DNA from 3 places in the Saccharopolyspora sp. ASAGF58 genome. Region 1 is predicted to be linked to each of the others. Evidence: riboswitches for the same ligand, from Rfam matches in the RefSeq annotation. Region 1 holds a riboswitch; each other region holds the start of a gene.

Region 1 (10,362 bases):
TGGTCGTGCTGGCGCTGGTCCTGGTAGCCGGCGGTGTCCTGGCCGGCGCGGTCGTCGCCGGCGAACCGGACCTGGCATGGTTGTCGGTGCTGGCGAGCGCCGTCGGCGTGGGCCTGCTGGTCGCAGATCGGCGGCGCCGGACCGGAGCGGGCGAGCGTCCGCCGGCCGCGTCGGCTTCTGCCGATGGCAGGGAGCCGGGCGAGGAGCGCAGCAACGCCGCGGCAGCTGCGGATCCGGACGCCGAGGTGCTGGTGCTCGACGAACGGCCGCGCTACCACGTGCGGACCTGCGAGTGGCTCGGCGAGCGGAAGACGATCGCCCTGCCGCTGCGCGAGGCGCGGGACCTCGGCTTCACGCCGTGTGCGCGCTGCGCGCCGAACGCCACGCTGGCCGCCGAGGTCCGCCGCGTTTGACCGCGGTTTGAAATGGAAACCGTGGTCCCCGGGTTCCTGGGCGCAGTGTCAACTGAAACCGCGCACCGGTGAAAGCCGGTGGCGGGCGCCCGGTACTCTGGAGCGACCAGGCGATGATCCGGCTATCACCGGGGAGCCTCCGGAAGAACGGGTGCCCGGCCGGCGCCTCAGTAGAACCGGACGGGTTCAGCCCGTCACAGCTGGCAACGAGTGGTCGTCGGCGTCGATCGGCGGCAAGCGGGGTGGTACCGCGGATCTCGTGCGGGCATGCGCGCGAGGTGTCGTCCCCGCGTGGACACCGAGGTTTCGGTGACCGTGCGGCGGAAACAACACACCGCGAGGAGCGCATCCGCGATGGCTTATCCCAAGGTTCGGTTCGGCGACGCCGGCGAGCGCGGCGTGGCTGCCCAGCCCGCGTTCCCCGAGATCGAGCGCCAGGTGCTGGATTTCTGGGCCGACGACAAGACCTTCCAGGCCTCGGTGCAGGCCCGCGAGGCCGGCGTGAATGGCGCCAACGAGTTCGTCTTCTACGACGGGCCGCCGTTCGCCAATGGACTGCCGCACTACGGGCACCTGCTCACCGGCTACGTCAAGGACGTGGTGCCGCGCTACCAGACGATGCGCGGCCGCCGGGTGGAGCGCCGGTTCGGTTGGGACTGCCACGGGCTGCCCGCGGAGGTCGAGGCGGAGAAGCAGCTCGGCATCACCTCGAAGTCCGAGATCGAGACGATGGGCGTCGCGGCGTTCAACGAGGCGTGCCGGACCTCGGTGCTGCGCTACACCTCCGACTGGGAGGCCTACGTCACCCGGCAGGCCCGGTGGGTGGACTTCGAGAACGACTACAAGACGCTCGACCTGGACTACATGGAAAGCGTCATGTGGGCGTTCAAGACCCTTTGGGACAAGGGTCTCGTCTACGAGGGCTTCCGGGTGCTCTGGTACTGCTGGCGCTGCGAGACGCCGCTGTCCAACACCGAAACGCGGATGGACGACGTCTACCGCCAGCGGCAGGACCCGGCGGTGACCGTGGGCCTGCGGCTGGACGCCCCGGGCAAGGCATTCGACGGCGCGCTGGCCCTGGTGTGGACGACGACGCCGTGGACGCTGCCGTCCAACCTGGCCGCCGCGGTTCACCCCGAGGTCGACTACGTGCTCGTCGCGCCGGCCAACAGTGCCGAGCGGTACGTGCTGGCCGAAGCCCGGCTCGGCGCGTACGCGCGGGAGCTCGGCGAGGATGTCGCCGAGCACGTCGTGGCCCGGTTCAAGGGGACCGAGTTGCTCGGCACGAAGTACGCGCCGCCGTTCGACTTCTTCGTGGGGCGGGAGAACGCGCACCAGGTGCTGGCGGCCGACTACGTCACGACCGAGGACGGCACCGGGCTGGTGCACATCGCGCCGGCCTTCGGTGAAGAGGACAAGGTCGTTACCGACGCCGCGAACATCGAGCCGGTGATCCCGGTCGACGCGCACGGCAAGTTCACCACCGAGGCCCCGCCGTACGCGGGGCTGCAGGTCTTCGAGGCCAACAAGCAGATCATCCGGGACCTCAAGGAGACGGGCCTGCTGCTGCGGCACGAGACCTACGACCACCCGTACCCGCACTGCTGGCGCTGCGACAACGCGCTGATCCAGCGGGCGGTGTCGTCGTGGTTCGTGTCGGTCACCCAGTTCAAGGACCGGATGGTCGAGCTGAACCAGCAGATCAACTGGGCGCCGGAGCACATCCGCGATGGCCAGTTCGGCAAGTGGCTGGAGAACGCCCGCGACTGGAACATCTCCCGGAACCGCTACTGGGGTTCGCCGATCCCGGTGTGGGTCTCCGACGACCCGGCCTACCCGCGCACCGACGTCTACGGTTCGCTGGACGAGCTGGAACGCGACTTCGGGGTGCGCCCGGCCAACCTGCACCGCCCGGAGATCGACGAGCTGACCCGGCCGAACCCGGACGACCCGACCGGGAAGTCGACGATGCGCCGGGTGCCGGAGGTGCTGGACTGCTGGTTCGAGTCCGGCTCGATGCCGTTCGCCCAGGTGCACTACCCGTTCGAGAACTCGGAGTGGTTCGAGCACCACTACCCGGGCGACTTCATCGTCGAGTACAACGGCCAGACCCGCGGCTGGTTCTACACGCTGCACGTGTTGGCGACCGCGCTGTTCGACCGCCCGGCCTTCGCCAACGTGCTGGCGCACGGCATCGTGCTGGGCCACGACGGCCTGAAGATGTCGAAGTCCAAGCGCAACTACCCGGACGTCAACGAGGTCTTCGACCGCGACGGCTCGGACGCGATGCGCTGGTTCCTGATGTCCAGCCCGATCCTGCGCGGCGGCGACCTGGTGGTCACCGAGCGCGGCATCCGGGACGCGGTGCGGCAGGCGGTGCTGCCGCTGTGGAACTCCTGGTACTTCCTGGCGCTGTACGCCAACGCCGAAGGCATCTCGGGCGAGTTCGAAGTGGACAGCAAGCACGTGCTGGACCGCTACGTCCTGGCCAAGACCCACGAGCTGGTCGGCGACGTGCAGTCCGCATTGGACATCTTCGACCTCGCCGGGGCCTGCGCGGAGGTGCGCGACTTCCTCGAGGTGCTGACCAACTGGTACGTGCGGCGGTCCCGGGACCGTTTCTGGGCCGGTGACCGGGATGCCATCAACACGCTGCACACCGTGCTGGAGGTGACCTGCCGGGTGGTGGCGCCGCTGCTGCCGCTGACCGCCGAGGCGGTCTGGCGCGGGCTGACCGGCGGCCGCTCGGTGCACCTGGCGGACTGGCCCCTGGTCGACGAGTTGCCCGCGGACGCCGCGCTGGTGACCGCGATGGACGAGGTGCGCCAGGTGTGCTCGGCCGCGTCGGCGCTGCGCAAGTCCAACAAGCTGCGGGTGCGTTTGCCGCTGGCCAAGCTCGTGGTCGCCACCCCGGACGCGGAGGCGCTGCGGCCGTTCGCGGACCTGATCCGCGACGAGGTCAACGTCAAGGAGCTCGAGCTGAGCACCGACGTCGCCGCGCACTGTCACTTCGAGATCGCGGTTAACGCGCGGGCCGCGGGTCCGCGGCTGGGCCGCGACGTGCAGAAGGTGATCAAGGCGGTGAAGTCCGGCGAGTGGCAGCGCACCGGGGGCACCGGGGACACCGTGGTCGCGGCGGGCATCGAGTTGCAGGACGGCGAGTTCGAGGAGCGCCTGGTCTCCACCGACCCCGGCGCGGCCTCGCCGCTGCCCGGCGGCAAGGGGCTGGTGGTGCTGGACACCGAGGTGACCCCGGAGCTGGCGGCCGAAGGTCTGGCCCGCGACGTGGTCCGGGTCGTTCAGCAGGCCCGCAAGGAGGCGGACTTCCAGGTGTCCGACCGGATCACGGTGGCGATCTCGGCGCCGGCCGAGGTTCTGGCGGCCGTCGAGTCGCACCGCGACTTCATCGCGGGCGAAACCCTGGCGAACGCCGTCGAATCCGGCGATGTGGCGGACGGCTTCACCGGCAGCGTCGGGGAGGGCACCGAGATCAAGGTCGCCGTCACCAGGGTCTGACCTGAGAGCCTGTTGGTGAATGGTCTGGGTGGGTGGTCGCTTAGCGGAACCTGAGAGGTTCCCTGGACTGCGGGTGCCCCTCCTGATGTATGTCCAATACGCGCGGAGGGGCCGTCCTCGCCAGAAAACCTCTCAGAACCCGCCGATGGTCGTCTTGGCAAGGTGAATGCAAGCGGCTACGCCGCTTCCAAAGGCGCGGACGGCATTCGCCGGCAGGGTCTGACCTGCTGTTCCGGGTGGCACCGTCGAGCGCGGTGCCACCCGGGCGTGCACCCGGACGTGCAGTTGTGGTGGCCGTGCCTGCGTCGGGATCGCCGCGCCGGCGCCGTGTGACGGAGACCGCTCCCACGGTTTGGGAATGGTGTTGCCCGCAGTGCGGGCGGTTTCCTAGAGTGCTGGAACGAAGGTCATGAGCGCCAGCGTCAAGCCCCGGCTTGCTGGCCGGCAACCCTCCAACCGCGGTGGGGTGCCCCGGGTGAAGACCTGGCCGGTCGTGCAGGGCGATCCGGCAAGCGCGGACCCCTCTGGGCGGGTCCGATGAGGCCCCCGAGGAGGCCGTCGTGTCGTCTGCCGTCATCGAAATCCCGGCGCAGTCCGATGTGGACTACCGGATTCCCGCCGTGGTCGGCGGTGCGCTGCAGGTCCCGCTGGTCAACGGCCAGCGCATCGGATACGCGAATCTCGATCACGCGGCCAGCGCGCCATGCCTGGAGTCCGTGCAGTCGGCGGTTAACGAGCTGCTGCCCTGGTACGCGAGCGTGCACCGCGGCGCGGGGTTCGCCTCCCAGGTGTGCACGCGGGTCTACGAGGGAGCGCGCGACGAGCTGCGGAACTTCGTCGGCGCCCGCCACACCGACTCGGTGATCTTCACCCGCAATACCACCGACGCCCTGAACCTGCTGGGACGCGCGCTGCCGCGCGGCACGTCCGTCGTGGTCTTCGACACCGAGCACCACGCCGCGCTGCTGCCCTGGACCGGCCCGCGGGTCCGCCGCCTGCCCGCGCCGGAGACGCCGGCGGACGCCATCGCCGCACTCGATGCCGCGCTGGCCGGTTGCCCGGAGGGACCGCGGCTCGCGGTGATCACGGGTGCCTCCAACGTCACCGGGGAGCTGTGGCCCGTCGCGGAGCTGGCACGGGTGGCTCGCCGTCGCGGGGCCCGCACGGTTCTCGACGCCGCGCAGCTCGCGCCGCACCGGCCGGTCCGGATCCGCGAGCTCGACATCGACTACGTGGCGATCTCGGGGCACAAGCTCTACGCGCCGTTCGGTGCGGGCGCGCTGATCGGCCGCGCGGACTGGCTCAACGCCGCCGAGCCGTACCTGGCGGGTGGCGGCGCGACCCGGTCGGTGCAGGAGCGGTCGGTCAGCTGGACGACCGGGCCGGAGCGACACGAGGCGGGCTCGCCGAACACCGTCGGTGTGCACGCGTTGGCCAAGGCCTGCGCGACGCTGGCGGCGAACTGGACGGACGTCATCGAGCACGAGGAAGCGCTGCTGCACCGGCTGAGGGCCGGGCTGCGCGGTGTGCCGGGGCTGCGCGAGCTCCGCCTGTTCGACGCCGATCACGACCGGGTCGGCGTGGTGAGCTTCACCGTCGACGGCCGGGACCCGGGCCTGCTGGCCGCGGCGCTTTCCGCGGAGCACGGCATCGGCGTCCGCGACGGCTTGTTCTGCGCGCACGTGGCCACCCGGCGGCTGCTCTCGCGGGCGGGCTCGGACACCGAGCGCGCGGTCCGCGTCAGCGTCGGGCTGGGCAGCACCGCGGAGCACGTCGACCGCCTCGTGAACGCGCTGCGGCGGCTGGTGGCCGAGGGCCCGGCCTGGCGCTACGAACAGGTCGACGGCCGCTGGGTGCCCGCTGACGACCCGCGCCCCGCGCCCGCCTTCCTCGACTGACCAGGGCTGGAAAGGCCGTGAGTGAATTGCGGCGTCATAGCACCCGAAAGTACTCACGGGTCCTGTTTCGGTCCTGCCGAACCGGGTGCGGGCGGGTTCAGGGACAATGGCGGTCGTGAGCACCGAGCAGTCCTCCCCGGGGGAGTCCTCAGCAGAGCAGGCGGGAACCAAGCCGACCGCCGCAGAACAGGCGTCCGAGACGCAGACCGGGGCGGCGCAGCAGTCGCCCAAGCGCGGGTCCGGGAAGCTGCTCGGGTTGTTGGGCGGGGTCGCCGTGGTGGCCCTGGGCGTCGACATCCTTACCAAGGTCGCCGTCGTGGCGAACTTGGAGGGCAACCCGCCGGTCGAGCTGTTCGGCGGCCTGCTCTACCTCGACGTGCTGCGTAACCCCGGTGCCGCGTTCTCGCTGGCCACCGGCATGACGTGGCTGCTCGCGCTGCTTGCGGTCGCCGTCGTCGGGGTGATCATCTGGCTGGCGCCGAAGCTGCGCTCGCCGGGTTGGGCGGTGGGCCTCGGCCTGGTGCTCGGCGGGGCCTGCGGCAACCTGGTCGACCGGATCTTCCGCGCCCCCGGCCCCCTGCAGGGGCACGTGGTGGACTTCCTGTCGGTCTTCGCGCCGGGTGGCGCGGTGTGGCCGGTGTTCAACGTCGCCGACTCGTGCATCGTCTGCGGCGGCATCCTGGTCGTGCTGATGTCGCTGCTGGGCCGCGACTACGACGGCACGGTGCACCGCAAGAAGAAGGCTTCGGAGTCGTGAGCGACCTCCGAACGCTGCCGGTTCCCGAGGGGCTGGACGGCATGCGGGTGGACGCGGGCCTCTCGAAGCTGCTGGGCCTGTCCCGCAGCACCGTCGCCTCGCTGACGGAATCCGGTGACGTGCTCGTCGACGGCAACCCGGCCGGCAAGTCGGACCGGTTGGCCGCCGGGGCGTGGCTGGAGGTGACGCTGCCGCCGGCTCAACAGCCGCTGCAGGTCGTCGCGGTGCCGGTAGAGGGCCTGCGGATCCTGCACCAGGACGACGACATCGTCGTGGTGGACAAGCCGATCGGCGTCGCGGTGCACCCGAGCCCCGGCTGGGAAGGACCGACGGTGGTCGGCGGGCTCGCCGCGGCGGGCGTGCGCATCGCGACTTCCGGGGCCGCCGAACGGCAGGGAGTCGTGCACCGGCTGGACGCCGGCACCACCGGTGTCATGGTCGTCGCCAAGAGCGAGCACGCGTACTCGGTGCTCAAGCGCGCCTTCAAGGAACGCACCGTCGACAAGCGGTACCACGCCGTGGTGCAGGGGCACCCGGACCCGAGCCGCGGCACCATCGACGCGCCGATCGACCGGCATCCGCGCCACGATTACAAGTTCGCGGTCGTCACCGGCGGCAAGCCCAGCATCACCCACTACGAGACGGTGGAGGCATTCCGCGCGGCATCGCTGGTGGACGTGAAGCTCGAAACCGGGCGCACGCACCAGATCCGGGTGCATTTCGCGGCGATCAAGCACCCCTGCGTCGGCGATCTGACCTACGGCGCGGACCCGGTGCTGGCCCGGCGGCTCGCCATCACCAGGCAGTGGTTGCACGCGCGAAGCCTCTCGTTCGAGCACCCGTCCGGCGGCTGGGCCACCTTCGAGAGCCAGTACCCCGCCGATCTCCAGCACGCGCTGGACGAGCTCCGCGACCAGGACGGTTGAGCCGGGTACGGTGTCAGAAGCCTGTTACGAGCAAGGGAGCTTGATGGCACAGTCGAGATCGTTCGAGGGGTCGGACGAGCCGACGCCGCCCACCGGCATCCCGGTGGTCGACCAGGGCGCCGACGCGCAGACCCCGCCGACCGGTTTCACCAACCTCGGCGACGTCATCAGCGCGGAGGACATCGGCACGGCGCCGCCGTCGGTGTACGGCGCCCCGGAACCGGAGGGTTCGCGGGGCGACGCGGGGGACTGGCCGAGGCTTGAGTACCGCAGCCGCAACAAGCCGGAACGCCCTAAGCGCAACAACCCGCTGAACTTCTTCCGCCGCGGCAAGGACGCGTGAGTCTTTTGGACAGCCGTAGCGGCCCAGCAGGCTCACGGCTCAGGACCCCTACAGCGCTTTGAGCTCTTCGACCACTTCTCGGACCGAGGACTTCGCGTCGCCGAAGAGCATCGTGGTCTTCGGGTCGGTGTAGAGCGGGTTGTCCACTCCCGCGAAGCCCGCTCGCATCGAGCGCTTCAGGACGATGACCGCCTTCGCCTGGTCGACGTTGAGGATCGGCATGCCGTAGATCGGCGAGTTCGGGTCGGTTCGGGCCGCCGGATTGGTGACGTCGTTGGCGCCGATCACCAGCGCGACGTCGGTGCGGGCGAACTCGTCGTTGATCTCGTCCATCTCCTTCAGCTGCTCGTAAGGCACGTCCGCTTCGGCGAGCAGCACGTTCATGTGGCCGGGCATCCGGCCCGCGACCGGGTGGATCGCGTAGTCGACGACGACCCCCTTGTCCGCCAACAACTTCGCCATGTCCTGCACCGCGTGCTGGGCCTGCGCGACCGCCATGCCGTAGCCGGGCACCACGATCACCTGACCCGCGTAGGCGAGCTGGACCGCAACGTCCGCCGCGCTGACCGAACGCACCGTGCCGCCGGTGACCGCCGGTGCCGCGGCCTCGCCGCCGCCGAACCCACCGGCCACGATCGCCGGGATCGACCTGTTCATCGCCTTGGCCATCTGGTCGGTGAGGATCGAACCGGACGCGCCAACCAGCATGCCCGCCACGATCATCGCGGTGTTGCTCAACGCCAGCCCGGCCGCCGCCGCGGACAGCCCGGTGAACGCGTTGAGCAGCGACACCACCACCGGCATGTCGGCCCCGCCGATCGGCAGCACCACCGCGATCCCGGCCAGCCCCGCCAGCACCAGCACCGCCGCCAGCAGCAGTTCGGCGCTGCCGCCCAGCCCGATCGCCACGGCGCAGCCGACTGCCCCGGCCAGCAGCAGCACGTTCAGCGGCATCTGCAGGCGGCCGACGGTGATCGGGCGGCCCGGCACGATCTCCTGCAGCTTGCCGAAGGCGACCAGCGAGCCCCAGAACGAGATCGATCCGATGATCGCCGCGAACAGCGTCGCGATCGCCACGTTGGCGGGTTCGCCCTGGAAACCGGTGGTCTCCCGGAACTCCACCCACGCGGTCAGCGCCACCGCGCCGCCGCCGACGCCGTTGAACAGCGCGACCATCTGCGGCATCGCGGTCATCTTCACCCGCCGCGCGGCCGGTACCCCGATGACCGTGCCGATCACCAGGCCCAACACGATCAGCCACCAGTTGCTCAGGCCCGGGGTGAGCAGCGTGGCGACGACGGCGACCACCATGCCGGCCGCGGCGATGGCGTTGCCCCGCACCGCGGTGCGCGGGCCGGTCAGCCCCATCAGGCCGTAGATGAACAGCGCGAACGCCAGGATGTAGAGCACCGATCGCAGCGTGATCACTTGCCGGCACCCTTGCGCACCGCGTCCGGCTTCCGCTTGAACATGCCCAGCATCCGGTCGGTGACCAGGAAACCGCCGACCACGTTGATGGTCCCGAACACGATGGCCAGCAGCGCCAGCAGCTGCGACGCAACACTGTCCACACCGGACCCGAGCACCAGCACGCCGCCGAGCAGCACGATGCCGTGGATCGCGTTAGTGCCGGACATCAGCGGGGTGTGCAGCGTGTTCGGCACCTTAGAGATCACCGCGAAGCCGACGAACCCCGCCAGCACCAGAACGGCCAGATCAGCCAGGAACATCGCTCCTCCTCCCGTTCGCCTGGAAGTGGTCGGTCGAGGGCCCTCGGGCGGGTGCCCCTCGCCTCGTCGTCGAAGGTCATTTCGGGTCCGGTCGGCTGATGCAGGTGGCGGCCAGGATCTCGTCGGTGAAGTCCGGGGCGAAGCGCCCATCGACGAGCGTCAGCTCCAGTAGTGCCTGGACGTTCCGGGCGTAGAGCTCGCTGGCGTGCTCCGGCACTGCGGCCGGGAGGTTCAGCGGGGCGGCGATGGTGATCTCGTGACTGACCACGGTGCTGCCGGGCTCGCTGAGCTCGCAGTTGCCGCCGGCCGCCCCCGCGAGGTCGACGATCACGCTGCCCGGCCGCATTCGGCGCACCGCCTCGGCGGGGACCAGCATCGGGGCCGGCCGGCCCGGCACCAGGGCGGTGGTGATCACGACGTCGAAGCCCGCGATCGCCGCGTTGAGGCGGTGGGCCTGCTCGGCGCGCTCGTCGGTCGTCAGCTCCCGGGCGTAGCCGCCCTCGCCGACCGCCGAAACGCCCAGGTCCAGCCACTTCGCGCCCACCGAGCGCACCTGGTCGGCGACCTCCGGTCGCACGTCGTAGCCGGTGGTGCGGGCGCCGAGCCGCTTCGCGGTCGCCAGCGCCTGCAGCCCGGCCACCCCGACGCCGAGCACCAGCGCCGACGCGGGCTTCACGGTGCCCGCCGCGGTGGTCAGCATCGGCAAGAACCGGGTGCACTCGCTCGCCGCCAGCAGCACAGCCCGGTATCCCGAGACGTTGGCCTGGGAGGACAGCGCG
Region 2 (10,362 bases), 2.3 Mb from region 1:
CGTCGCTACCCAGCTTCGCGGCGATCTCGCTGAGCTCATCGCGGCCCAGCTCCAGCCGCCACAGGTGGTTCAGCGCCAGCAGCGTCGCCGCCGCGTCGGCGCTGCCCCCGGCCATCCCGCCGGCGACCGGGATGCCCTTGCTGATCGACAGCCGCACCCCGGGTTCCTCCGGATCCCGCCCGCTGTGCTCGGCGAGCAGCTGCACGGCCTTCCACGCGAGGTTGCTGGGCCCGGTGGGCACCGAATCCGCGCCCTCGCCGTGCACGTCGATGCCCGGTTCCCCGGCGACCAGCACGGTGACCTCGTCGGTCATCGACAGCGCCTGGAAGACGGTGACCAGCTCGTGGTAGCCGTCCGGGCGCGGGTCACCGACCGACAGGTGCAGGTTCACCTTGGCCGGGACGCGAACGGTGATGGGGGTAGGAACCACGGAGAGCACTCTTAGAGCGTACGTGTCCGCGAACGCCCACCGCTTGCTTCCCTGCGCCTTTTGGAGCTTTCCAGGCTCGTTTTCCGTAGCGGTGCGGGTGGCGGCTCTCCTGCGGGATTACGGTCGCCGCCTGGACTGCGGGATCCCCCTCCAGCTGGCCACAGAAACGGTGAGGGGCACCCGTGCCCCAGAACTGGGTCATGGGTGCCCCTCGCTTCGGGGAAACTCCGGTCAGGACGCCGGGATGACGGCGACGCCGCCGTACTTCTGGTTGATGAAGTCCTTGACCTGCTGGGAACGCAGCAGCTCGGCGAGCTTCAGGATCCGCGGGTCCTTGGCCAGCGCCGGGGTGGTCACCAAGCCGTTGGCGTACGGGTTGTTCTCCGGGCTCTCCACGGCGATCGGGTTCTGCAGGTTCGCCTTGATCGCGTAGTTGCCGTTGACAACTGCGGCGGCGGCGTCATCGACCGAGCGCGGCAGCTGGTCCGGCGACAGGTCCTTGAGCTGGATGTTCTTGGGGTTCTCGGCGATCGCCGACTCCAGCCGGGTGCCCACCGCCGCCTCCGGCTTGAGCTTGAGCAGGCCGCCCTGCTCCAGCAGCTTCAGCCCGCGGAACTGGTTGGCCGGGTCGTTGGACAGCGTGACCGTCGCGCCGTTCGGGATCTCCTGCAGCGACTTGAACTGCTTGGAGTACACCGCCAGCGGCTCCAGGTGCACCGCCTGGATCCAGACGAAGGAGCCACCGCGCTGCTTGGTGTACTCCTCCAGGTACGGCTGGTGCTGGAAGTAGTTCGCGTCCAGCTCACCGTGCGCGACGGCTTCGTTCGGCCGGTTGTAGTCGTCGAACTTCGTGATCTCGATGCCGATCCCGGCCTGCTGCGCCAAGTTGTCCTTGACGTACTGCAGGATCTCGCCGTGCGGGGTCGGGCTGACCGCGATCCGCAGCGGGGCGTTCGGGTCCTCGGCGGCCGAACTGCCGCCGCTCCCGCACGCGGCCAGCGCCAGGCCGGCCGCGGCCACCAGGGCAGCAAAACGCAAACGCATCAGGGTTTGTCCTTTCTGGACAGAGTGGAAAGGTCCCCAGGCAAGGGGTGGTTTCAGGGGTGTCAGCTGGTCGCGGTTCGCCGTCGGTCGACCAGCTTCGCGGTGCGGTCGGTGATCAGCTGCATCGCGAAGGCCAGCACGCCGAGCACGACCACGGATCCCCACAGGATCCGGTCGTCGTAGCCCTGGTAGCCGTCCTGGATCGCGGTCGTGCCCAGCCCGCCGCCGCCGATCGCGCCGGCCATCGCGGCGTAGCCGATCAGCGCCACGGCGGTGACGCCGACCGCGCCGACCAGCGCGGCCCGCGCCTCGCCGAGCAGCACCGTCCACACGATCCGCAGCCGGCTCGATCCAGTCGTGATCGCGGCCTCGACCACGGTGAAGCTGACCTCGCGCAACGCGTTCTGCGTCAGCCGCGCGAAGAACGGGACGGCGCCGATGGTCAGCGGCACGATCACCGCGGTGCTGCCGATCGAGGTGCCGATCAGCAGCCGGGTGAACGACGCCAGGACCACCAGCAGCACGACGAACGGCACGGACCGCACCACGTCGACGACCGCGCCGAGCACCCGGTACAGCGCGGGTTTCGGGCTCAGGCCGACCGGCGAGGTCAGATGCAGCAGCACCCCGAGCGGCAGGCCTCCCAGCACCGCCAGCAGGGTCGACACCAACACCATGTAGAGCGTGTCGATCGTCGCTTCACCAAGTATTCCAAGGACCTCCGACCAGGGGGTCACATCGCTCACGCAGCAGCTCCGTCAACGCAAACCGGGGCACGTCGCACATGCGCGTCCCGCTCGACCATCCACTTCAGGGCCGCCTCGGCGCGCTCGCCGCTCAGGCCGACCTTGAATTTCGCTACCGGCGTGTCCCCCAGCCGGGTCAGCCCGCCGCCCAGGATCGCGAGGTCGACCCCGAACTGGCTGGCGGCCTCCGGCAGCAGCGCGCCGACCGCGGCGAAGCCGACCAGCACAACCTCGGCGACGACGTCGTGCCGACGGCCGCCGGCCGGCCGGAACGACTCGGCCTGGTCGGTGTCCGGCAGCAGCGTGGCGCCCACCCGGCTGCCGGGCTCGGCGACCAGGTCGATGACCTTGCCGTGCTCGACGACCCGGCCGTTCTCCAGCACCGCGACATCATCGGCGATCTTGCGCACCACGGCCATGTCGTGGGTGACCACCAGCACGGTGACACCCAATTCAGCGCGGGCACGGTCCAGCACGGTGAGCACCGAGTCCGTGGTGCCCGGGTCGAGCGCCGAGGTCGGCTCGTCGGCCAGCAGCACCGAAGGCTTGGCGGCCAGCGCACGCGCCACCGCGATCCGCTGGCGCTGCCCGCCGGAGAGCTGGTCGGGGTAGACCGAGGCCTTGTCGGTCAGGCCCACGAGATCCAGCAGCTCGCCGACGCGGGTGCGCCGCTGCGGGCCGCTGATACCGGCCGCTTCCAGCGGCAACGCGACGTTGCCCGCGGCAGTGCGCTGCCGCAGCAGCGAATCTCCTTGCGGCACAACGCCGATCTGCCGGCGCGCGGCGCGAAGGGACTTGCCGCCGAGGGAAACCAGGTCGGTGCCGTCGACGCGGATGGCGCCGCTGTCCGGCTTCTCCAGCAGCGCGATGCACCGGGCCAGGGTGGACTTGCCGGCCCCGCTCGGACCGACCACACCGCACACCGCGCCGGCCGAAACCTCCATCGTCACGCCGTCGAGGGCGCGGACGGTTCCGTTGTTGTACTGGAAAGACTTGGTCAGGTTCTCGACTGTGATCACGATCGGCTCCACATCAGCTCGCGACGGCCGCGCACGCGAAAGGGCGACAGGCCAAGGAACTTCGGAAAGGGAGGAAGGGCTGGGTCACATCTCGCGACGACAGGCGGTGGTGGTGCGGCGCCCGTGGTCGATGACGCGACGCTGCGTCAGCAGCCTCCGGATGTGGTTTCGCCGGGGTCGGACCAGCTGGGTCCGGGTCTGACCCGCAAGCGGGCTGGCCGGCAGCGCGTTGGATTCCACAGCAACTCCATCGGTCCTGGCGTTAGCACCTGCCCACCGGGTGGTTGCTGCGGCTTCGCGGAGCCAGGTCTCTCGGCCGCTCGGGATGGATTTCCCGAATAGTAGACCCCACTGGCGGATTCCAGCGCAAGTTGATAGTCGTCACTTTCCGAAATCGTTTGCCAAATCACACACCCGGACGAGAGGGAATTTTCCCGCCACACCAGGTGTTATCGGTGACTCCGCGTAGCGGGCCGATCTCGGGATGGCAAGCGTCCGGACGGGTGGTTCAGCGACCGCTCTCGGTAGCCGCGGCCGCTGCGATGCGCGCGAAATCGCCGATCTCCAACTGCTCGCCGCGGACGGCCGGATCCACCCCAGCGGCGCGGAGAACCTCCTCCGCCCGGGCCGCGGACCCGGCCCAGCCGGACAGCGCGGCGCGCAACGTCTTGCGCCGCTGGGCGAACGCCGCGTCCACCACGCGGAAGACGTCCTGGCGCGGCTCGGTCGACGGCGGCTCGATGCGCCGGAACGACACCAAGCCGGAGTCCACATTGGGCACCGGCCAGAAGACCTTGCGCGGCACCGGACCCGCGCGGCGCACGTCGGCGAACCACGCGGCCTTGGCGCTCGGCACGCCGTAGACGCGGCTGCCCGGCTTGGCGGCCATCCGGTCGGCGACCTCGGACTGCACCATGACCAGGCCGTGCGCCAGGCTCGGCAACTCGGCCAGCAGGTGCAGCACCACCGGCACGGCGACGTTGTACGGCAGGTTCGCGACGAGCGCGGTCGGCGGCGCCGGGAAGTCCTCGGCGCGGACCCGCAGCGCGTCGCCCTCGATCACGGTGAGGCGATCGGCCAGGGCCGGGGCGAACTCGGCGGCGGTGCGCGGCAGCCGCGTCGCGAGCACCGGATCGATCTCGACCGCCGTCACGGCGCCCGCAGCGGGCAGCAGCGCGAGGGTCAGCGAGCCCAGGCCGGGGCCGACCTCCAGCACGACATCGTCGGCGGAGACCGACGCGCCGGCCACGATCCGGCGCACGGTGTTCGGGTCGTGCACGAAATTCTGGCCGAGCTTCTTCGTCGGTCGGATGTCGAGTTCCCCGGCCAGCCGGCGCACATCGGCCGGGCCGAGCAGCGTCGCCTGCTGGTCGTCCACACCGAAAAAACTACCCGCGCCCTAACTCATCACCCCGACCAGGTGACGAGGGAGGGGCACCCGTGGCGTCCACGGGTGCCCCTCACCTGACGAAATGGGCTTGGTAAACCCTGCTAGGTCAGCTCACAGGCCGAGCTTCGAGGAGCAACCCGGCCAGGCGCCGTAGCCCCCGCCCCGGGCCGCGCGGACCTTCTCCGCCACCGCGATCTGCTGCTCGCGGCTGGCCTGGTGCGGGTACGGCGCGTACTGGTCGCCGCCGTAGGCGTCCCAGGTCGACTTGTTGAACTGCAGGCCGCCGTAGTAGCCGTTGCCGGTGTTGGCCGCCCAGTTCCCGGTGGCCTCGCACTGCGCCAGCTTGTCCCAGACCCCGGAGGTCGGGGGCTGCTTGCCGCCGACCCGCACGACCTTGGGCTGGGCTTCCTTGATGATCTTCTCGCCGACGGCTTCCCGGCCGGTCTCCTCGCCGTTGCGGGTGTTGACCCGGGTGAACACGATCTTCTCGCCGGGCATGCCGGGGAACTCGACCCGCTCCTCGCCCTTGAACATCGTGTTGTCGACGACCTCCTGCACCGGGGGCGGGACCGGCACGGTCATGTTGATCACCGTGCTGCCCGTGCGGTCGATGCGCACCTCGGCACCGCTGGCGAGCCGCTGGTCGCCGCCGGGGGTGATCGCGTCCTCGGGGCCGAGTTCGAGCTGCTGCTCCCGGACCAGCTCGTCGATGTCGACGGCGGTGGTGGTCAGCTGCCGCGGCTCGTTCGCCCCGTCGATGATGGTGATGTTCTTGCTGGTCTTGACGACCAGGTCCATGCCCTGCTCGGGCACGGCCATGGTGCGGTCGGCGGAGACCCACGCGCCGTCGGCCTGAACGCCTAGCTGGCGCAGCGCCTGGTCCACCGTGACCGAGCGGACCCATTCCTCGCGCTGCTCGCCATCGACGGTCAGCTTCAGCAGCCGTCCGCGGTCGAGGGTGATGGTGTCGCCGTGGCTGACCTTGGCCTGCGGGGAGGGGCTGAGCGCGTCGTGCTGGCCGACGGTGATGCCCTCGTCCTCCAGGACTTCACCGACGGTGCCCTCGTAGGTGCTGATGGTGCGCTCGTGCCCGTCGATCTCGACGGTCACCGACTTGTCCATCGCGGCAGCCGCGCCGCCGGTGCCGGTGAGGGTGAGCAGCACGCCGGCCACCGTGCCCTTGAGAAAGCGCCGCTTCCAGGTGGTGATCGCCTCGACGACTTCCTGCGGCGGGGCGTCGCTCTCCGCGCCCTCCGGCAGCGCGTCCGGGAGGACCAGCGGCGGCAAGACGGTGGTCTCGGCGCTGATCAGCCGGATGACCTCGTCGACGTCGATCTCGGCGGTCGCGAGCATGTCCTCGGCGTCCGGGCCGAGCACCTCGTAGATGTCCGCCGGCGTGATCTCGAGCGCGCCCGGCGGGAAGCTCGGGTGGTCCTCGGCCGGGTAGCGCTGCGGCTCCGGGCGGTCCAGGAGTCCGACAGCGGTGTGCTGGTCGGCCGGAACCGGGGTGAACCAGTCCGTCGCAGGTTCGAAGGATTCGGCCCAGTAGCCGTCGTCGTCCGGCCGATGGGCATGGCCGGGATAGCTGGGCTCGCCGCGTCCGTTCACAGGGTCGTTACCTCCCGAAGGCGGAAGTCGCGCTCGCACGGTGCGGAACGGGGGCGGCGTCGGGCGAGACCCATGTCGTCGCTCAACTCCCTCGGTCCTTGCGGGCACACAACCTTCGTGCTTCGTGTCTGTATCCGACTCCCGTAGCCAAGCGCCGCCCTCGCCGACCGCGAGCACCGCTGCCCGTGGCCCGCTTCCCCGACGTACACCGGCGAGACTAACGGGTGTTCCCCATGACTGGTTGTCATCGGTTACGAGGCCGAGACTCTAGCGTGATCAATGGCGGGAGCCAAGAACCCCGATCACGCATGTGATCTGCGTTACGACGCCTTGCCGCGCAACCGAGCACGATCAGTAAGCGAAATCGCCCCACTTTGACCCATTCGGGGGTACCGCCGACGGTCCGTTTACTGAGCCACCGCGCGCCCTGGTGACATATCACACGTCCCCGACACCAGCGGTTTCCATGATCGGCTCGGGCCGGAACATGAGTCCGGCCCGAGCACGCAACGCGCTCGGGCCGGTCCCGCCCTCCCCTCGCCCGTGGGGTCGGGCCCCCGAGTCGAGTTGATCACCTCACCTCGGCAAGCCCAACTTACGCGCGCACGCGGGCCAGGCGCCGAATCCGCCGCGGGTGCTGCGCAGCGCTTCCGCGACGACGATCTGCTGCTCCCGCGAGGCCCGGTGCGGATATCGGTTGTACTTCTCGCCGCCGTGGGCCGCCCACGTTCGGCGGTTGAACTGCAGGCCGCCGAAGTAGCCGTTGCCGGTGTTGGCGGCCCAGTTCCCGCCCGACTCGCACCTCGCCAGCCGGTCCCAAACGCCCGCTCGTGCGGCTGGCGGCACACTTGGAGACGCCACCACCATCGGCGCGCCACCGCAGACCACGATGCTCGCCACTACCGTCGCCTTCGCGAACAAACCGAACTTCATCGCAATCCTGACTGCCGTGCCTCCGGGCAGGAGGACCTCCGTCCAGCGGGCGAAGTTTCGGGGTTGTCCCCATCCCGGCTTCCAAAGTGGACGGTAGGGACGGCGTCACGGACCGCAAGCGGGCGCGGCTCAGCACCCGATATCAAAAGACAGCGGGTGAGAACCGGCGGGGCGGGATTACGCCTGATCGAGTCGGAAGACTCGCTCGGCAGTGGCCGTTGTCGCTACGACCAGTTCTTCGAGCGTCATGCCACGGAGTTCGGCGAGATCCCGGAGGACGTAATTGACGCAGTACGGCTCGTTCGGGCGCCCCCGGAACGGGTGCGGGGTCAGGAACGGCGCGTCGGTCTCCACCACGAACTGCTCCAGCGGCACCAGCTGCGCGGCCTCCCGGAGCGCCTTGGCGTTGCGGAAGGTCGCCGTCCCGGCGAAGGACAGCACGTAGCCGGCGTCCACGCAGGCCCGGGCGAACTCCGCGTCCCCGGAGAAGCAGTGGAAGACCACCGTTTCCGGGGCGCCCTCCGCGGCCAGGATCCGCAGAATGTCCTGGTGCGCCTCGCGGTCGTGGATCATCAGCGGCTTGCCGGCGCGCTTGGCCAGGTCGATGTGCCAGCGGAAAGCTTCCTGCTGCGGCGCCGGCGGCGAGTAGTCCCAGTAGTAGTCGAGCCCGGTCTCACCGACCGCTACGACCCGCGGGTGCTCGACGAGCTGCTCCAGGACCTCGCGATCGGCGTCGTCGAAGTCCTTGGTCCGGGTGGGGTGCAGCGCCACCGCGGCGAACACCCGGTCATCCCAAGTGGACGCCTCGACGGCCCACTGCGCGGAGGCGATGTCGTCGGCGACGGTCACCACCCGGCCGACCCCGGCGGCCTGCGCGCGATCGACGATCGCGCGCACCTCATCGGGCGTCTTCGCACCGCACGCGTCGAGGTGGGTGTGCGCATCGACCGCCGAGGCGGGCAGCGCCTCCGGCACCGGCGGCAACTCCCGCTTCTTGTCACGCTTGCTCATCACACCTCCCACGTGCCTGCGCAATTTCCATTGAAATCAGGGCTTCGATTTCAATGGAAATCGGGGCTTCGATTTCCATTGAAATTGCAAACCACCTCGGTGGGTCAGCTTTCGATCGGGGCCCACTCGGGGCCGGTCTCGCCGAGCTTCGGGTCCAGCTTGGCGAACAGCGGCGTCGGCTTCTGCAGCGGCCGCCCGGCCTCGATCTCGGTGGACCGCCACGACGCCTGCTCGGCGGCGTAGTCGCCCATCAGCACCGGGTACTCGATGCTCGCGTCGTCCAGGTCGGTGACCTCGCGGATCTCCGGCTGCGCCGACCATACCCCGGTGCCGCCGAGCAGCTCGTGCACCTTCTGCGCCGAGTGCGGCAGGAAGGGGGTGAGCAGCGTGTTCGCGTCGGAAACCACCTGCAGCGCCGTGTGCAGCACGGCGTCCCGGCGGTCCGGGTCCTCCTTGAGCTTCCACGGCTCCTGGTCGGACAGGTACTTGTTCGCCGCCGACACGACCCGCATGGCCTCCTGCGCGGCGGCCTTGAACCGGGACCGCTGCAGGTGCCCGCCGACGGTGTCGAAAGCGTTGCGGGACAACGCCTTCAGCTCCTCGTCGGCGGCCTGCGGCGCGGCCGGCGCGGGCACCGCACCGTTGTTCTTCGCGGCCATCGAGATGGACCGGTTGACCAGGTTGCCCCACTCGTTGGCCAGCTCGAAGTTGGTGCGCCGAACGAACTCGTCCCACGTGAAGTCGGTGTCCTGGTTCTCCGGCCCGGCGACCGAGATGAAGTACCGCAGGGTGTCCGGGCCGAAGTCGCGCAGGAAGTCCCGCACGTAGATCACGGTGCCGCGGGAAGTGGAGAACTTCGACCCGCTCATGGTGAGGAACTCGCTGGAGACGATCTCGTCCGGCAGGTTCAGCTCGCCGTACGGGCCGACCTCGCCACCGCGGTCGCCCTGGCCGTTGTGGCCCATCAGCAGGGTCGGCCAGATCTGGGCGTGGAAGGTGATGTTGTCCTTGCCCATGAAGTAGTAGCCCTGGGCGGCCGGGTCGGTCCACCACTGCTTCCAGGCGTCCGCGTCACCGGTCCGGCGGGCCCACTCGACGCTGGCCGACAGGTAGCCGATAACCGCGTCGAACCAGACGTAGAACCGCTTCATCGGCTGGTCGCGCCAGCCGTCCAGCGGGATCGGCACACCCCAGTCGAGGTCCCGGCTGATCGCCCGTGGCCGCATGTCCTCGACCAGGTTCTGGGCGAACTTCAGGACGTTGGGCCGCCAGCCGGTGCGGGTGGACAGCCACTTGCCCAGCGACTCGGTGAACGCCGGCAGGTCCAGGAACAGGTGCTCGGTCTCGACGAACTCCGGCTTCTCGCCGTTGATCCGGGACACCGGGTTGATCAGGTCGGCCGGGTCGAGCTGGTTGCCGCAGTTGTCGCACTGGTCGCCGCGCGCGCCGTCGTAACCGCAGATCGGGCAGGTGCCCTCGATGTAGCGGTCGGGCAGCGTGCGGCCGGTGGACGGGCTGATCGCGCCGGTGGTGGTCTTTGGCACGATATAGCCGTTGCGGTGCAGCGCCAGGAAGATCTGCTGGACCACCTGGTAGTGGTTGCCGGTGGTGGTGCGGGTGAACAGGTCGTAGGACAAGCCGAGGCCTTGCAGGTCCTCGGCGATCACCCGGTTGTACTTGTCGGCGAGCTGGCGGGTGGTCAGGCCCTCCTTCTCGGCCTGGACCGAGATCGGGGTGCCATGCTCGTCGGTACCGGACACCATGAGCACCCGGTTGCCCGCCATTCGCTGGTAGCGCGAGAAGACGTCCGAGGGCACACCGAAACCGGAAACGTGGCCGATGTGCCGCGGGCCGTTCGCATAGGGCCAGGCCACAGCGGTCAACACAGAGGCACTCATAGTGGTTAGCCTACGGTTCCGGAGGACCTGATCTCGAACGGGTTCTGGTTAGTGGAGATGTTCGCGCAACGGTGCCGTGACCAGGCGTCGAACAACCGGCCCGCCGCGGTAGCCGAACCCTAGAGACATCTCGGCTGCGGGGTCCCCTGGTTGATCTGTGAGTGTTTTTGGGCGCTGCGGCACCCGAAAACGCTCACGGACGTATCACGCCAAATCAGCACGAAAAAAGGCAACGTTGTACGGACCCCACTGGGTCAGGGTGAAGTAGATCGCCGGCCGGTCC
Region 3 (10,362 bases), 3.0 Mb from region 1:
GTGTGGTCGTCGGCATTGCGGAGGAGAGGAGTGCCCATTGGATTAGCGGAAGCGATCGCCGTTCCGCTGGCGGCGCACGTCGTCACGGCTCCGCTGATCGCGGCCATTTCCGGCGAGGTCAGCCTGGTGGCGGTACCGGCGAACATGCTGGCCGGGCCTGTTGTCGCGCCGGCGACGGTGTTCGGCGTGCTGGCCACCGTGGCCGCGCCGGTTTCGACCTGGCTGGCCGGTGTGCTCGGCTGGCTGGCGGCGCCGGAGCTGGAGTGGATCATCCTGGTCGCGGACCGGGCGGCGGCGGTTCCCGGCGCGGCGTTCGACTGGCCATCCGGCACCGTCGGCGGGTTGTTGCTGGCGGCGCTCGTGGTGGTCGGGCTGGTCGCTCTGCGCGGCAAGCGGATTCGCTGGGCGGTTGCGGTCATGGTGCTGCTCGCGGCGCTGGTGCTGGTGCCGGTGCGCACGATGTTGCCGGGCTGGCCGGTGCCGGGTTGGAGCATGGTGGCCTGCGACGTCGGTCAGGGAGACGGGCTGGTGCTGGCCACCGGTGGCCCGGACGAGGCCGTGGTGGTCGACACCGGACCGGATCCGCAGCGGGCCGCGGAATGCCTGCAGCGGCTGGGCATTCGCCGGGTAGCGCTGGCGGTGCTCACCCACCTGCATGCCGACCACGTCAGCGGACTCGCCGCGCTGATGGGCAAGGTCCCGGTTGGCGCGGTCGCAATCGGCCCGCTGCGAGAACCGGCGTGGGCGATGGACGAGGTGACCAGAGATGCCCGCGCACACCGGGTTCCTGTCGTGCCGCTGCTGTCCGGGCAGCGGGTGGTCTGGCCGGGACTGGTCCTCGACGTGCTCGGCCCAGATCCGGTGCTGGCCCGTGCGCAGACGGCGGAGGACGCCAACGACGCGTCGATCGTGCTGCTCGCGACCACTCCGGCCGGGCGGGTCTTGCTCACCGGTGACGTCGAATTGCCCGGTCAAGGGCGGCTCATGTCGTCCGGTGTGGATCTGCGAGCCGACGTGCTCAAGGTGCCGCACCATGGATCCCGTTACACCACACCGCTTTTTCTGCGATCGGTGTGTCCGCGACTAGCTGTGATCAGTGTGGGAGACGGCAACACCTACGGTCACCCGAGCCCGTTCGTCGTCGACGACTTAACCCGCGCGGGCACGAAAGTGCTGCGCACCGACCAGGAAGGAGACATCGCCATCCTGCCCGGCCCGCAGGGGCCCCGCTATGTCGCCAGGGGAGGCCCTTTGCGCGCGGGCGAGTCGTAGGACGGCAGCGGCTGTGCCGGGAGCCTTCGAGGAAGTCCTTTGTAGACGAAGGCGCGGCGCCACCGTCGTGCGGCGACGCCGCGCGTCTCGAATCGGGCCGGGTTCAGAGCCCCAGCGCCTGGTTGACCGCGTCGGTGCTCGGGGCGACCGTGGCCTTCGGGCCGATCTGGTCCTGCACCGCGTCCAGGGTCTTATCTCATAGTTGCTAAGCAGCCCCCACCTGAGAATCCTCGGGTCGGCAGTGCGGGCCGGAGCTCCGGACGGCGCTTTGGTCGACTCGCTCAACCCAGACGTTACCGAGGACACCCCGGCACTACTGTTCGACCCCGAGGGTGACCTGTGGTTCCCGGCCTCGGCGTCACTCCCACTGGGGAGGGTGCGCGAGGCCATCGCCGAATACTGCCGTACCGGGGCGCGGCCGATGTGCGTGCAGTGGCAGCCCGGCGAGTGGTACTGACCCGAAAACGCCGAACGCGCCCCGTACGCCATCCTCGGGTAGGGGCTTTTCGTGTTTCTGGGGTCAGCCGGCGAAGTCGAACTCGCCCTTCTTCGCGCCGTCGAGGAAGGCCGCGAACTTGACCCGCGTAGTCGACAGGATCACGGCCTTGTTGTCGCTCTCCACCAGGTGAACGTTGTCACCGTCGGCAGCGACGTGCAGGCACTGGTTACCTTCGAGGTGGCTCTTGCTGGCCTTGACGAACTCCAGCGCAGCGCCGTCGATGATCATCTTCATTCCGTGCTCCGTTTCCGGACCACGAGCCGCAGACAACACGCTAGCTGAGCACGCCTCGGAGATCGATAGGCTAATCGGGTCGTCGCAGCTGGATAGTGCTGCTCAAGATCGGGTTCGAATCCCCCGCGATCTTGTCGAAGATCTTGCCGTACTTCGTCTGCTCCCACTTAACATCACCGACGATGCTCATCTTGTCGCGATGCACGACGTGAAACTTCCTGTCGTCGATCATGCGCGCCATGTAGTCGTAGGCCCATCCTGGTGCGTTGGTTTGGTCCCAAAACGCACCGCAGGCGAAGCAGTCGAGCCGGAAGACGGCTTGCTCGATCGCAGCTGGGAAGTGTGCGGCTTGCAGGTTGACGTGCTCGTACGGATGCAAACACAGATGCGGAGGTGCCCAAATCTGGCTCGGGTACTCCGGATCGCGGCCGGCAGGTATGCCAAGCTTGTCAAAATCCATGACTTGTCCTCCGCGTTGTCAGTGATCACGGGCCGCGCCCAGCAGCGTAGCGCGCTGTAGTGATCGTGTGACAGAGGGCACACGCTGATTAGTCTGCGTCCCAGGCGTACCGAAGCTCGTAGCTTTCCGCAGGCATCACCATGTCGTTGACCTCGACGAGACGTCCGTTGCTGTGCGTGTGCCGCTGAACCGTCAGAACCGGCCCGCGACCAAGGCCGAGAGCCTGCTTCTCGTTCGCATCTGGCATCTTCGCGCCGACGATCTCTTCGTGCCTGAACCGCCCGAACCCGAGTTCTTCCAGCCGGGCCAACACGCCACCAGTACCGGTATCGGCTTCTTCGATCGCGGTTCCGCGGGTGATCTCGCGCGGATACCGGGAGACAGAGAGCATCACAGGTTGACCATCCGAGATCATGACCCGGTCTCGGACACACAATTCCGCAGTCTCATCGATGTCGAAGAGCTCAGCGAAATCCTGCGCGGGCTCGAACCAGATCTTCACGTTCGACGACGGCGTAAAGCCCTGAACCTGCGCCTCTGCCAGGAACGCGCCTTCGTTGCGCTCCCGCCTCGCTCGAGACAACCGCTCTCGCGAGTCGAGCCTCTTGACCACCCGAGGGGAAGCCACGAACACCCCAACCCCGTGCCGCATTCGCACCAGCCCGGCGTCCCGGAGCTCCGCGAGTGCTTGGCGGACCGTCGTGCGCGAGGCGTCGAACCGCTGGATTAGCTCGGGTTCCGCGGGCAGCTTGTCTCCGACCGCCCAGGCACCCGAAGCGATCTCGCCTCGAAGAATCTCGGCGATCTCCTTGTAGCGGGCTGCCGCATTCATCCGGGACCTCTCACACGTCTGGGTCGTCTTGCCTGGCTCTCCATGAAATCACTTGTTGGCCTCTTGTCGAAACTCGATCGACATGCTTATCGTATCACTCGTCTCAGACGAGTAGGACGACTGACGAGTGGAGCTTCCTATGGCTGGCCCTGCCTTGGTTCGCAACACGCCTACGCCCCCATCCGAAGATCCCGAAATTGCCTACTGGATTTGCCCGCCGCGAGAAGCATTTCGGCACGCGACGACGCAGCGCCCGGGAGCTCTCCAGCACGGCAGCACGATCACGGCGCTGGGTGGATGCGACCTGAAGATCCCGTGGCCAACGCCGTACGGGGCGACGCCGCGGTGCGCGCACGTCATAGATGAGTGCCCGAAGTGCGCAAAGGCTGTCCTGGATCAGGGCCTCGTGTCCCGCACTTGGGACTTCTAAGACCGCCCGGCCGGTGGTACCGAGACCGCAACGGAGCGGATCACGGGCCGCGCCCACCGGACCGGGCAGCCGTCCCCGCGTCTCGCGTCTACTCGGGCGCGGGGACGGTCCAATCTTCGCCCGAGCTTTCGTCGCTGACCAAGTTCGCCATCGGGAATGAGGCAACTCGATGATCATTTGGGGATGTGCGATTGGTCTCGCTGCTGTGGCGAGCATCGCGCTCTGGGCGACGTTCTACTACGCCCCGGCGAGCCACGCCGGTGGTGGGGAGGGCGCGTTGACGGTCGCCTACCTGCTCGCACGGGTGGAGGCCGAGGCGCGCGGTACCGGCCGGCATCGGCTCCGCGAAGTCACGATCCGCGGGGACCTGGCCGAGGACCTAGCAGTGGTCGAGACCCGGCTGCTGCCGCTCGTCAAGTCAGGTTTGCCGGTCGATGACCGGGAAGCGATGGCGCGACACCCCGGAATGCTGCGGCGACTTCTGTTCGCGTTGCAGACCCTGTAGCCCGGTGGGAACACCGCAGCTGATCAGGTAGACGTAGTGCGCAGACCCCCGGATTTATCTGTGGGGTTAGCACGTCAAGTCCGATCCTGACGTGCCCAGCGGTAACCCTGCCAACGTTAGATAGTTCGGTGCTGTATAGTTCTGGGTATGGTCGTCACGCTGCGATCGAACGCGAACATCACCTTTCAGTGCGCGTTCCGCGTCGTGTGGTGCCCGAAATACCGGCGCCGGGTCATCGGTGGCCGGATGGAGGAACGCTTGAAGCAGCTCATCCGGGAAGTCGTCGAGGAGAAGGGGGCGTGGCTGGTGGAGCTGGAAACGATGCCGGACCACGTTCACCTTGTCGTCGAAGTCGACCCGCAGTACGGGGTGCACAAGCTGGTCAAGGCGATTAAGGGACGTTCGTCGCGGGTGTTGCGGGAAGAGTTCCCGTGGTTGCGGTCGAAGCTTCCGACGCTGTGGACCAACAGCTACTTCGTCGCGACGGTCGGCGGCGCACCGCTGTCGGTCATCAAGCGCTACGTCGAACAGCAGAAGGCCCGGTGAGCCGATGCTGACGGGACGTCGCTACCGCTTGAAGCTCAGCACCGCGCAGGCCGCCCAGTGCGAGGAGTTCGGCAATATCTGCCGGGCAGTGTGGAACACCGCCCTGGAACAACGCCGCGAGTACCGGCGGCGGGGGGCGTGGATGAACTACAACGAGCAAGCCGGACAGCTCGCCGACGCGAAAACCGAGCACGACTGGTTGCAGACCGTGCCGTCGCACATCCTCCAGCAGGCGTTGAAGGACCTGGACCGGGCGTGCCGCGACCACGGCACGTTCCGGGTTAAGTGGCGCGGCAAGCAGCGTTGGAACCCGTCGTTGCGGTTCCCGATGGGCAAGCTCATCGAGGTCGAGCGGCTGAACAAGCGGTGGGGACGGGCGAAGCTCCCGAAGCTGGGGTGGGTGCAGTTCCGCATGACCCGCCAGCTCGGCGGTGCCGTGCGGTCCGCGACAGTGTCCCGCGACGGCCGGGACTGGTTCGTGTCGTTCCTCGTCGACGACGGCGCCATCACCCCAGAACGGCACGCCGCACCCCACAGCGGCGTCGGTGTCGATCGTGGAGTCGCGGCAGCGGTAGCTACCAGTGACGGCAAGCTCATTGACCGCGATTTCGTCTCGCCTGGCGCGGATGAGCGTTACCGCGGGTTGCGGCAGAAGCTTTCCCGGCAGAAGCGGGGCAGCGCAAACCGTAAGAAGACGCTCGGCAAGATGCGCCGGTTGAAGCGGCGCGAACGCGACCGGCGAGCGGACTTCTGCTCGCAGGTCGCGGCCGAGCTCACCGACCGCAACGCGCTGGTCGTGCTGGAAGACCTCCGTACCCGGAACATGACCCGGTCGGCGAGCGGAACCGCCGGAGAACCCGGCCGGAACGTCGCCCAAAAGTCCGGCCTGAACCGCGCCATCCTCGACAAAGGCTGGCACAAGTTTGAACTGGCCCTGCGTAACGCTGCCCGCTATACCGGCAGCGAGATCGTGAAGGTGCCTGCTGCGTACACGTCGCAGACGTGCGCGGTGTGTCGTGCTGTGGACCCGGAAAGCCGTGAGAGCCAAGCGGTTTTTCGGTGTACCCAGTGCGGCCACACGGCGCACGCTGACGTGAACGCGGCGAAGAACATTCTCGCCGCCGGACGGGCGGTGACAGCCTGTGGAGACCTCGCCGTTAGGCGGTCCGTGAAGCAGGAACCGCAACCGGCGTTAGCGCTGGTTGGAATCCCCCGGCTTTAGCCGTGGGAAGGACGTCAACATACGGCCGGTGCTCCCACCGCAACCAACGTACCTGCGCCTTCGCTCACAGGCCGGCCAGGTACTCGGGTGGTCAGGCGACGCAGGCCCCCCGACGTCGGCTGACCATCCACCCCGGATCCCCGGCGCGGAACGGCCCAGCTTGACGGCCGTAAGGGGTCGACGCGCGGCATCGCGCCGCAACCGGCCCCACCGCGCCGGGGCCTTTCACTCTGTCGGCAGGCGCGAGCCGAGGATCATTTGCGGAGACTGCTTGCCGGAGGTGATCACATGGCGGCGTGCAAAATGCGCGGTGGGGCAGCCGACCGCGACGGAGATTTGTGCGACGGTTGCCAGTCGGCGGTGGACCCAGGTGACTATTAGATACCGGCCTGGCGGCGCAGATGCGCGTTCAGGGTTGCTCCCGAGTCCCAGGCGCGACGGAGCAGCCAGTTGCGCCACGCCTCGCCATGCCCCGCGGTGTCCAGCTTGATCGAGGCGTCTGGCCAGAATCCGTGTGGATAGTGCAGGTACGCGGCCCACTCTTGTTTGAGGTTGTCGCGGCGTCGGATCGTGTCCTTGACGTCCTCGTCGGACAGGTCGAGCAGATGCTCGGGAGGGTCCTCGGGCAGGGTGTCCCACGTGCCGAATTCGAGCGGGGACGGTAGTGGCCGCATCATTATATCCTTGCCGTTGATCTGGCCTGAATCACAGTACGACGCTGGCGGCGCCGGAGCTGGAGTGGATCATCCTGGTCGCGGACCGGGCGGCGGAGGTTCCCGGCGCGGCGTTCGACTGTCCATCCGGCACCGACGTGCTCAAGGTGCCGCACCATGGATCCCGTTACACCACACCGCTTTTCCTGCGATCGGTGTGTCCGCGACTAGCTGTGATCAGTGTGGGAGACGGCAACACCTACGGTCACCCGAGCCCGTTCGTCGTCGACGACTTAACCCGCGCGGGCACGAAAGTGCTGCGCACCGACCAGGAAGGAGACATCGCCATCCTGCCCGGCCCGCAGGGGCCCCGCTATGTCGCCAGGGGAGGCCCTTTGCGCGCGGGCGAGTCGTAGGACGGCAGCGGCTGTGCCGGGAGCCTTCGAGGAAGTCCTTTGTAGACGAAGGCGCGGCGCCACCGTCGTGCGGTGACGCCGCGCGTCTCGAGTCGGGTCGGGTTCAGAGCCCCAGTGCCTGGTTGACCGCGTCGGTGCTCGGGGCGACGGTGGCCTTCGGGCCGATCTGGTCCTGCACCGCGTCCAGGGTCTTCAGCCCGTCACCGGTGATCAGCAGCACGGTCTCGGCGTCCGGGTCGATCTTGCCCGCCTCGATGAGCTTCTTCGCCGTGGCCACGGTGACCCCGCCGGCCGTCTCGGCGAAGATGCCTTCGGTGCGTGCCAGCAACCGGATGCCCTCGCGGACCTCGTCGTCGCTGACGTCCTCGATGGCGCCGCCGGTCTTGCGCACGATGTCCAGCACGTACGGGCCGTCGGCGGGGGCGCCGATGGCCAGCGAACGGACGATGGTGTCCGGTCGTACTGGCTGGACCACGTCGTGGTCGTTCTTGTACGCCGTCGACACCGGGGAGCAGCCGGTTGCCTGCGCACCGAAGATCCGCACCGGGCTCGGCTCCACCAGGCCGACCTGGCCGAGCTCGTTGAACCCCTTGTAGACCTTGGTCAGCTGCGAGCCGGAGGCGATCGGCACAACGATCTGCTCGGGGATGCGCCAGCCGAGCTGCTCGGCGACCTCGAAGGCCAGCGTCTTCGACCCCTCGGAGTAGTAGGGGCGCACGTTGACGTTGACGAACGCCCAGTCCTCGTGCTCCGCAGCGAGCTCGGTGGCCAGCCGGTTGACGTCGTCGTAGTTGCCGTCGACGGCCAGCAGCGACCCGTCGTAGACCGCGCTCATCAGGATCTTGGCGCGCTCCAGGGTCTTGGGCACCAGCACCACCGAGTCCCAGCCGGCGCGGGCCGCGGCGGCGGCCACCGCGTTGGCGAGGTTGCCAGTGGAGGGGCAGGCCAACACCTTGAAGCCGAACTCGCGGGCGGCGGCCAGCGCCACCGCGACGACGCGGTCCTTGAAGGAGTGGGTGGGGTTGCCGGTGTCGTCCTTGATCCAGATCCGCTTGACGCCCAACGCCTTCGCGAGCTTGTCGGCCCGGACCAGCCGGGTACAGCCCGGCTCGGTGTTCGGGTGCTCTTCGACGTTGGTGGGAACCGGGAGGAGCTGCTTGTAGCGCCAGATGGAGCGCGGGCCGGATTCGATGTCCTCGCGGCGGATCTTGCCGAAGTCGTAGGCGACCTCTAGCGGGGAGAAGTCCTCCAGCGAGACGAACTCCGGGGCCAACGGCTGCCGGTGGCCCTCTTCCTTGGATACCAGTTCGACGGCATTGCCCAGGTCGAAGGTCTTCTTCGGGGTCGTCTGGGCATGGGCAGCAGCAGTCATCGCGAGGTCCTCTCCTCATCTGTCCCGCGGACGGGTCGGAATTGGCACCGCTTTCGTCAGAGACCTCGCGGGTGAAAGCGCGATTCGCTGACGAACGGTTGCCGGGGCTTCATCGGGCCGTTCCCTCTGCCCCTCTGGATGAGCTATTCGGTTGTGCCAGCAACGCTAGTGGACCGCGCCGGGGTCTGGCCAGCACGATCCAGATGGCGGGAACGTCACGGGTGCGTGCGACGATGCGTGCATGAGCGCACCGGCCGTGGTCCCCGATCCGCTGCAGTTGGTTCTCGGCGACGAAGAACTGCTGGTGGAACGCGCGCTTTGGGCTGCTGTCGGGGCCGCCCGCGCGGCCGATCCGGCAGCCGAACTGCGCCGCGTGAAGGTGAGCGAACTCACTCCTCCGGAGCTGACCGAACTGCTCAGCCCATCGCTGTTCGCGGAGGGCCGGGTGCTGGCGGTGGAGTCCGCCCAGGACGCGGGCAAGGAGATCGCCGAGGCGCTGCTGATGCACGCCAAGCAGCCGGCGGACGGGGTCATGCTCGTCGTCGTGCACAGCGGCGGCGGCCGCTCCAAGCACTCTAAGGAACTACCCAATGCGCTGCGCAAACTAGGCGCGCGGGTCACCGAGTGCAACAAGATCACCAAGCCCGCCGAGCGGGAGGCGTTCGTCCGCGACGAGGTGCGCCGGGCCGGCGGCAAGACCGATGCCGCCGGGGTGGCTTCGCTGATCGAAACGGTCGGTTCCGACCTGCGGGAGCTGTCGGCCGCGGCGACGCAGCTGGTCGCCGACACCGGCGGCAAGGTCGACGAGACGGCCGTGCGCCGCTACCACCGCGGGCGAGCCGAGGTGACCGGGTTCGCGGTAGCGGAGAAGGCGGTGACGGGTGACCGGGCGGCCGCCCTGGAGGCCTTGCGGTGGGCTGTGCAGCTCGGCGTCCCGCATGTGCTGATCGCCGACGCACTCGCGGACTCGGTCCGCACCATCGGCCGCGTCGCCGCCGCAGGCGGTCGCAACGATCCGTTTCGGCTGGCAGGGGAGCTGGGCATGCCCGCGTGGAAGGTGAAGAAGGCGCTGGCGCAGTCCCGGGGCTGGAACGCTTCGAGCCTCGCGCAGGCGCTCCAGGCGGTCGCGGAGGTCAACGCCGGGGTCAAGGGCATGGCCGCCGACGCCACCTACGCCTTGGAACGGACCGTCCTGCGCCTCGTGGAGCTCCGCAACCAGCGTTCGTGATCGCACCAGTTTCCACCGAAGATCGCGAAAGGCCCCTTCTCCGCGCGAAAGGCCCCTTACCCGGGTTTTGCCAGCGGGGAAGGGGCCTTTCGAAGTTCAGGCCTCAGCTCAGAGCTGGTTGGCGCGCTGCGCCAGCGCGGACTTCTTGTTCGCGGCCTGGTTCTTGTGGATGACGCCCTTGCTGGCGGCCTTGTCCAGCGCGCGGCTGGCGGCCTGCTGCAGCTCGATGGCCTTGTCCTTCTCGCCGGCGTCAGCGGCCTCGCGGAACTTGCGGATGGCGGTCTTGACCGCGGACTTCACGGCCTTGTTGCGCTGCCGGTTCTGCTCGTTGGTCTTGATCCGCTTCATCTGGGACTTGATGTTGGCCACTGTGGCGCCTCTTCCTCGTCTGTCGAACCGGTCGTGCCGCGCTTTTGTCGGCGCTGCGCTCAGGCAGGTTTCCTCCACGGCGGAATGCCGCACGGCACGGTCGTCCATCTTAACAGCGCCCACCTGCGCAGATTTCGGGCGGGCGGTGCCGGGCGAGGGCTATCACATCGGCTCGGATCCGGCGTTTCCGAACCATAGGGTCAAGCCTCGTGCTCGATGCGTTGAACTGGCCCGGATTCGCCGATCTGTCCCTCGCCGGACTGCTGTTCCTCTGCGGCGCCGCGTTCCTGGCCGGGGCGGTCGACGCGATCGTCGGCGGCGGTG

The links. A riboswitch is a leader RNA that binds a small molecule or an ion and turns the genes downstream of it on or off. The one in region 1 is predicted to bind S-adenosylmethionine.
Region 2: it holds a riboswitch for S-adenosylmethionine, as region 1 does, so the genes downstream of both, FDZ84_RS15590 (methionine ABC transporter ATP-binding protein) here and FDZ84_RS04150 (aminotransferase class V-fold PLP-dependent enzyme) in region 1, are expected to answer to the same signal.
Region 3: it holds a riboswitch for S-adenosylmethionine, as region 1 does, so the genes downstream of both, thrC (threonine synthase) here and FDZ84_RS04150 (aminotransferase class V-fold PLP-dependent enzyme) in region 1, are expected to answer to the same signal.

The regions. Positions count from the first base shown of each region.
Region 1 covers NZ_CP040605.1:938,078-948,439, reverse strand. Annotated here, with positions in the region: gene FDZ84_RS04160 (hypothetical protein) at 1-413, shown strand, start outside; gene ileS (isoleucine--tRNA ligase) at 768-3,929, shown strand; SAM riboswitch class IV at 4,335-4,450, shown strand; gene FDZ84_RS04150 (aminotransferase class V-fold PLP-dependent enzyme) at 4,490-5,827, shown strand; gene lspA (signal peptidase II) at 5,934-6,584, shown strand; gene FDZ84_RS04140 (RluA family pseudouridine synthase) at 6,626-7,510, shown strand; gene FDZ84_RS04135 (hypothetical protein) at 7,554-7,853, shown strand; gene FDZ84_RS04130 (NAD(P)(+) transhydrogenase (Re/Si-specific) subunit beta) at 7,902-9,281, opposite strand; gene FDZ84_RS04125 (NAD(P) transhydrogenase subunit alpha) at 9,278-9,583, opposite strand; gene FDZ84_RS04120 (NAD(P) transhydrogenase subunit alpha) at 9,660-10,362, opposite strand, start outside.
Region 2 covers NZ_CP040605.1:3,272,442-3,282,803, reverse strand. Annotated here, with positions in the region: gene FDZ84_RS15605 (4-(cytidine 5'-diphospho)-2-C-methyl-D-erythritol kinase) at 1-430, opposite strand, end outside; gene FDZ84_RS15600 (MetQ/NlpA family ABC transporter substrate-binding protein) at 662-1,474, opposite strand; gene FDZ84_RS15595 (methionine ABC transporter permease) at 1,537-2,220, opposite strand; gene FDZ84_RS15590 (methionine ABC transporter ATP-binding protein) at 2,217-3,239, opposite strand; SAM riboswitch class I at 3,484-3,571, opposite strand; gene rsmA (16S rRNA (adenine(1518)-N(6)/adenine(1519)-N(6))-dimethyltransferase RsmA) at 3,748-4,617, opposite strand; gene FDZ84_RS15580 (resuscitation-promoting factor) at 4,741-6,237, opposite strand; gene FDZ84_RS15575 (transglycosylase family protein) at 6,814-7,170, opposite strand; gene FDZ84_RS15570 (TatD family hydrolase) at 7,348-8,181, opposite strand; gene metG (methionine--tRNA ligase) at 8,286-10,079, opposite strand; gene FDZ84_RS15560 (DUF4185 domain-containing protein) at 10,284-10,362, opposite strand, start outside.
Region 3 covers NZ_CP040605.1:3,971,815-3,982,176, forward strand. Annotated here, with positions in the region: gene FDZ84_RS18955 (ComEC/Rec2 family competence protein) at 1-1,272, shown strand, start outside; gene FDZ84_RS18960 (Imm1 family immunity protein) at 1,514-1,729, shown strand; gene FDZ84_RS18965 (DUF397 domain-containing protein) at 1,793-2,005, opposite strand; gene FDZ84_RS18970 (hypothetical protein) at 2,076-2,465, opposite strand; gene FDZ84_RS18975 (GntR family transcriptional regulator) at 2,554-3,297, opposite strand; gene FDZ84_RS18980 (hypothetical protein) at 3,897-4,232, shown strand; gene tnpA (IS200/IS605 family transposase) at 4,380-4,778, shown strand; gene FDZ84_RS18990 (RNA-guided endonuclease TnpB family protein) at 4,783-6,000, shown strand; gene FDZ84_RS18995 (hypothetical protein) at 6,378-6,677, opposite strand; gene FDZ84_RS19000 (hypothetical protein) at 6,887-7,069, shown strand; gene thrC (threonine synthase) at 7,173-8,441, opposite strand; SAM riboswitch class I at 8,454-8,586, opposite strand; gene holA (DNA polymerase III subunit delta) at 8,683-9,669, shown strand; gene rpsT (30S ribosomal protein S20) at 9,778-10,038, opposite strand; gene FDZ84_RS19020 (hypothetical protein) at 10,248-10,362, shown strand, end outside.